2 regions of the Psychrobacillus sp. NPDC096426 genome follow, and region 1 is predicted to be linked to the other one. Evidence: riboswitches for the same ligand, from Rfam matches in the RefSeq annotation. Region 1 holds a riboswitch; the other holds the start of a gene.

Region 1 (3,164 bases):
ATTAACTGTGCTTCAAATACTTTTCCCATTTTCATCTCTCCTCTTTTACATTTTTAAACGAGTGCTTTAATCCCTTGTTCTGAACGATAGTTCACTAATGCTTCAATTGTTACAAACTTCAAATCATGTGCTTCGGCAATTGTATGTAATTCCGGAACCCTAGCCATGGAACCGTCGGCACTCATAATTTCACAAATAACGCCGGAAGGTTGAACACCACAAAGTTTCGCAAAATCGACAGCTGCTTCCGTGTGACCTGGACGCTCCAGTACGCCGTTATCTTTTGCGATAAGCGGGAACACATGCCCTGGACGGCGGAAATCTGAGCTAACCGAGTCAGAATTGAACAATTGTAAAATCGTTTCGGAGCGCTCAAAAGCACTAATACCTGTTTCCGTTGTTTTATAATCAATACTAACCGTAAACGCTGTTTGATGATTATCCGTATTACGCGCAACCATCGGATGTAAATCAAGGCGATCCGCTAGTTCTTGTGTGATTGGCGTGCAAATCAGCCCGCGACCATATGTTGCCATAAAGTTAATATTTTCAGGAGTTGCAAAATCTGCCAGCACGAGAAAATCTCCCTCATTTTCACGACTTTCATCATCGACAACAATAATGATCTTCCCTTTTTTTAAATCCTCAATTGCTTCATCGATTGTATGGAACATATAAATAACCTCCTTTAACATGTTAAAATCCATTTTGTCTTAAAAAATCCATCGTAATAGACGAATTTTCTTTCTTTCGATCCAAATGATTGATCACATATTTGCCAAGTAAATCATTTTCAATATTTACAACATCCTGCTCTTTTTTGATTCCTAAAATTGTTTCACTAAATGTAAGTGGTATAAGCGAAATCGTAAGCTGTTTTGGCTGAACGTCGAATATAGTTAAACTAATGCCATCGATTGCAACCGAACCTTTTAACATGCAGTATTTACTCAGTTCTTCGCTGATGCCAATATCGACATATACCGCGTTTTCTATTTTTCTTTTTCTTAAAATAACACCTGTTCCATCCACATGCCCCGAAACAAAGTGACCGCCAAATCGACCGTTTGCAGGCATCGCCCGCTCCAGATTAACGACATGTCCCATTTGTAAAGAACGAATGCTTGTAGACTTCACTGTTTCTGGCATCACATCGACCGTGAATATATTGCTCGAAAATGAAATCACTGTTAAACATACACCATTTACCGCGATACTATCCCCTAAGTGAATATCTTCTACAATCTTTTTGGATTCCAATGTTAACTGCATACTATTAGGCCCACTTTTCATCGACTTCACCTTGCCTAAGTCTTCTACAATGCCCGTGAACATTCACAACACCTCTTTTCTATAAAGAAATTTTGTTCAAAAAGAAAACCCCATAGATCAGCTCTACGGGGTTAGTTTTGGGAAATTATGTTTTACGCATCGACAAATAAACCTTTTAGAGGTATTGTTTTACCCCATAAGGAAATAAGCTTGCTCGTACATCCTTCTCCCATCCAGACTATACTGTCGGCTTTGGAGTTGCACCAAATCCTGCCTTAAAAAGGCTCACGGGCTTAGAATTTCTTCATCACCGTCGATTGGGAATTTCACCCGACCCCGAAGGAATACACTTGTATGAAATTAATTCGGTTTTATTGCAAAAATAAAACCCCATAGATATATCTCTACGGGGTCGTTTGAAAATTTATATTTTACGCATCAACAAATAAACCTTTAGAAGTGTATTTTTCTCCATAAGGAAATAAGCTTGCTCGTACATCCTTCTCCCATCCAGACTATACTGTCGGCTTTGGAGTTGCACCAAATCCTGCCTTTATTTTTTAAAAAGAAAGGCTCACGGGCTTAGAATTTCTTCATCACCGTCGATTGGGAATTTCACCCGACCCCGAAGGACTATTCATCTATAAAATCTAGTATACCACTAGGGCAATAAAAATTCATTTAAAATAACTTAAGCAACATTACATTTATCTGCAGCCTTGTCCTGGTACTAGTTTAGCCATATAAGACATTGCTTCATCTAAGTCAACATTTTCATGATACTGCCAAGTCTTATAGTTCATCGCACCACCAGGTTTAATATCTACAAGCATAAGACCAGTATCTTCTAATAACATTTTCAGATCTTGAGGAGAATAACATCTTAATGATTGCGTAACGTTTTCATCCCCATCAAACCATGTATCTAGCATGCGACAATTCAAAAAATCAAAGTCATATTTTCGAAGCTTACTGCCGACCATCATCTCTTGACCTGCAACACTTGCCCAATACCAAGGCGCATAAATATCTATTAAGATACATCCATCCGGTTTTAGCCAATTGCTCATTCGTTTTAATAGTTTCTGTTGATCATGATCATCACCGATACCAAATCCATCTATATAGCAAATAACATCAAAGGATTTAGGAAGGTCGACCTCGTAAAAGTCTCCTTCAATGATTTCAAGCTCACCGATCAAATTATGTTCGTTTTTTAGCTTTTTCATATAGTCAACTCGGGATCCCACTAACTCAACCGCACTAACATCATATCCTTTTTTAGCAGCTGTTATTGCAAATTCTCCACCTCCAGCACCTAACTCCAAAATGGACTGGAAAGGTTTAGAAGCCAAAGTCTCTATTTTCGTCAATATTTCCTCATGCTCTTCGTTTGGTCCTGTTAAACCTTCTTTATATAATTGAAATTGTTTGTTGTAAAAATTATTTACCCATTCCATACCGAACACTCCTTATTCAACATTTATTTCATTCAATAAGGTCGAATCAGAAAGGATCAATTGTAAAGCAACATATATTGCCCTCCGATAATTTGTAGTTTAATAGATTTTAACACAGATTATTCAGAAAAGTAAACTTGACTCTATGTACAAATAAAAACTAATCTATTACCTATTTATTTTCTCTTTCACTAGATTTGTTAAAATTTTCTCTACAAAGAAAAATCCATATAACGATTCATTTTCCTCAATAATTGCATAAACCTTTTCTAAATGAACAATAGCCTGGTTTAAGTCTTTCTCTAAATAAGCAACCATTGCTTGTCCCCTATAATAAGATACTGGCTCGATAATGGAGAGATTTTTCTGAAGTTTAACAATATCTTGTGTATGATAGTTATCGTCTAGCAATAACTCGATTTGATGCATGTT
Region 2 (3,164 bases), on a different contig from region 1:
ACGAAAGAGGAGGGTATAGTTCATCATGAGTGATATGAAAAAAGAAAACGAAAAAATTGATGAGCTTTTAAACAATACGCCCAAGTTTACAGATCATCGTTCCAAAGAAGAAGTGTATAATCGGGTAAAAATGGAAATTGAAGCTCAAGTCAAGGAAGAGAAAAGAAAAATAATAGCCGTATCATTTTCGAAATGGATGCCTTTTATCGTTTCCGTTGCGGCTATTTTACTCCTGACATTCCTTGTTTCTTCCTATACGAATCAAAAAGAAACAACGTTGTCCAAAGATAGTGTATACGATAACGCCGAACCAAAAGAAAACATGCGATCGATGGAAAAAACAGAAGAAAGTGCAAAAGTAATAGAAGAAACAAAGGCTGATCAGGCAAATGCAATGACAACGATGTCGATGATAACAGATTCTACTATAGAGTTGATCCCACTTCAAAAAGCAGTTTACGAAGATAGTGTGAATGGAGGAACCGTTTTTCATTTTTCTTTAATTGAAAATGCATTAAGCGTTCCTATTACAATAATTATTTCGCAAGAACGAATGGAAGCTGATTTTCCGGGAATGACTCCGACTAGTTTGCAACTGTATGAACGATATGCAAGTCAAATTGATGAAGAAGCGTTAGGATTCATGGAGTATCATCCGTATAAAGGTTATTTTGTTGCAGAAGACAAACAATTAAAACATTATTTACCTGCTAACCATGGGTATGATGTAGCACCCGGCACATCCGCTCCCTATTGGTCTTCAATAAATGAAATCTTCACAGATTTTGAAACGCTCTTGAGAGTAAATGAGGATGGGACTGCTATAGAATGGGATCAAGTTGGGATTATAAATGAACCGAGTCCATTATTTGGAGAATATGCGCAACAAAGTTACTTTTTGTACACGGCTTTGAATGGCGACACTTATTTATCTTCCAACTTCGGCAAACGTTTTAATACGCTTTCAGAAGCGTTTGAAAATATGAGAAGCGCTGAAAATGATATTTATACATCCGTTATCCCAAATAATGTAACATATTCTTATCGAGATAATAATGGGATTGCAACCATTTACTTTGATGAACCTTTCGACTTGAAGACGATGGATTCCAAGGATGCCACTAGAATGATGGAAGCATTCGCATTAACTGCCGCGAGCTTCGGAAAAGAAGTGAAGGTAGAAAATGTAGTGCAACAACAATGGGAAGAATTTGACTTAACTAAACCTCTTCCAGTTCCAGTGGGACCGAATGGGTTTATTATGAGTGATGAATAATTTTGAAATGCGTGGAAGCATTGACCTGGTCAATACTTCCACGCATTTTTTTGTTGTAGAGTTTATTTTGCGCATTCTATAGTTCGTCTGTTGTTATACTCGGATGCGGATTATGATTATATATGGGGTTCTAATGCTCTTATAATACATAGTAATTTTCTTGGTATTCTTTGAGCAAGTGTATTGCATAAGGATAAAAACTTTGTTAAGATGTATTTAATTCAAGATAAAAGCTTGAAGGACAATAAAATATTGATTCATCTTCGGGGCAGGGTGAAATTCCCGACCGGCGGTAGTAGAACTTGTGTTTCTTAAGCCCGCGAGCCGTTAAGTTAAGGTTGATTTGGTTAAATTCCAAAGCCGACAGTACAGTCTGGATGGGAGAAGGTGAAGGTGCAGTCGTTTTTCGTATGTTCTAATACGGATACGCTTATTTAAGTGTACCTTTTACTCCTTTAAGCCTATTAATAGCTTAAGGGATTTTTTGAGTAAAAGAAAACGTGCTGAACCTTTCTTCTTGTGGAGTGAATCGCAAAAGGAGAGAGGATTTTATGTTAAAAGGTAAGACGCGAATGCTGATCGCAATCGCTATGTTAAGTAGTATTTCGTTTGTATTAATGTTACTTGCATTTCCGTTACCAGTATTACCAGCCTATTTGAAAGTGGATTTTAGTGATATTCCAGCACTAATAGCAGCGATTACGATGGGTCCTCTGGCAGGTGTTCTCGTTGCATTTTTGAAAAATGTATTAGATTGGCTGTTTTCTGGTAGCCCAACTGGAGTGCCAGTAGGACATATGGCTAATTTTGTAACGAGTATATTATTTCTAACACCAGTTTATTTGATTTATCGTAAAGTTACCTCTTCAAAAGGTATTACGTACGGGTTAGCTTGCGGAACGATTTCGATGGCAATTGGGATGAGTGTATTAAACTATTATGTATTTTTACCAATGTATGCCTATTTCTTAAATTTCCCGATGGAAACAGGAACAGCATTATTTAACTCAATCATTTTCGGTATATTACCGTTTAATCTTATAAAAGGTATTTTAGTGGCTGTCGTTATGATTGTGTTATTCAAACGAATGAAGCCGTTATTAGATAAAGTGACATATTCAATTGGCGCTGTTAAAGCAAACTAAAAAAGGTCGTTTCTCTCTTACGGAGAAACGACCTTTTTCATTCTTTTCTATTCAAACTTTAACGCGTCGCCTTCGAATGATTCCTCCGCTACTTTAATAGAGTCTGTTGGGCAACCTTCAAATGCATCTTCCATATCCTCTAATAGTTCGTCTGGAACTTCTGTTGTACCCGTGTTATCATCTAAAATAACGAAAGCAATTCCTTCATCGTCATAATCATATATATCTGGTGCGGCAGCGCCACATGCGCCACATGCGATGCATGTATCTTGATCTACAATTGTATATTTAGCCATTCTTACATTCTCTCCTTTATATCTGCTTTCACGAATCTGCTATCTTATTCATTCTAAAGATATTTTCGCTACATTTCAACCAAAATACTTTCACATGTGAGGGGTTTCCATTGTATTTTCAACAATTACTGTTATTCATTATCTATAAATTCCAAGGGCAACGGTCCTCTACAGCAGCTTATTATTTATTAAAAGGGAAAAAATCAGGTCAAACGATTCAAGATGTGACGTATTTTAACCTGCATCCTTTCTTTTGTCTTTATCCAAAACTAACAAAAGAAACATATGAGGACGAAATTGGGAAGCTCCTCGCAGAAAACTTCGTTGTGATGAATGAATCTACATTGTCTATTACGGAAAAGGGTTTGCATAAAATAGTTTCAGCAAGGCGTCCTTTTTATAATGGATGGATACTTCGGGGAAAAGAATTCGTTTTTTGGGGACGAG

What was found. Region 1 has a riboswitch for FMN ahead of ribE (riboflavin synthase). Riboswitches for the same ligand answer to the same signal wherever they lie in the genome.
Region 2: linked by a shared signal. The riboswitch ahead of ACIQYS_RS11105 (ECF transporter S component) and the one ahead of ribE (riboflavin synthase) in region 1 are both predicted to bind FMN.

Annotation. Positions count from the first base shown of each region.
Region 1 covers NZ_JBIWEX010000004.1:65,972-69,135, forward strand. The annotation lists gene ribH (6,7-dimethyl-8-ribityllumazine synthase) at 1-29, opposite strand, end outside; partial or broken gene ribB (3,4-dihydroxy-2-butanone-4-phosphate synthase) at 84-674, opposite strand; gene ribE (riboflavin synthase) at 697-1,335, opposite strand; FMN riboswitch at 1,490-1,620, opposite strand; FMN riboswitch at 1,767-1,909, opposite strand; gene ACIQYS_RS04865 (SAM-dependent methyltransferase) at 1,980-2,732, opposite strand; gene ACIQYS_RS04870 (M50 family metallopeptidase) at 2,901-3,164, opposite strand, start outside.
Region 2 covers NZ_JBIWEX010000011.1:57,966-61,129, reverse strand. The annotation lists gene sigX (RNA polymerase sigma factor SigX) at 1-33, shown strand, start outside; gene ACIQYS_RS11110 (hypothetical protein) at 26-1,276, shown strand; FMN riboswitch at 1,532-1,669, shown strand; gene ACIQYS_RS11105 (ECF transporter S component) at 1,828-2,421, shown strand; gene ACIQYS_RS11100 (ferredoxin) at 2,469-2,717, opposite strand; gene ACIQYS_RS11095 (YpbB family protein) at 2,828-3,164, shown strand, end outside.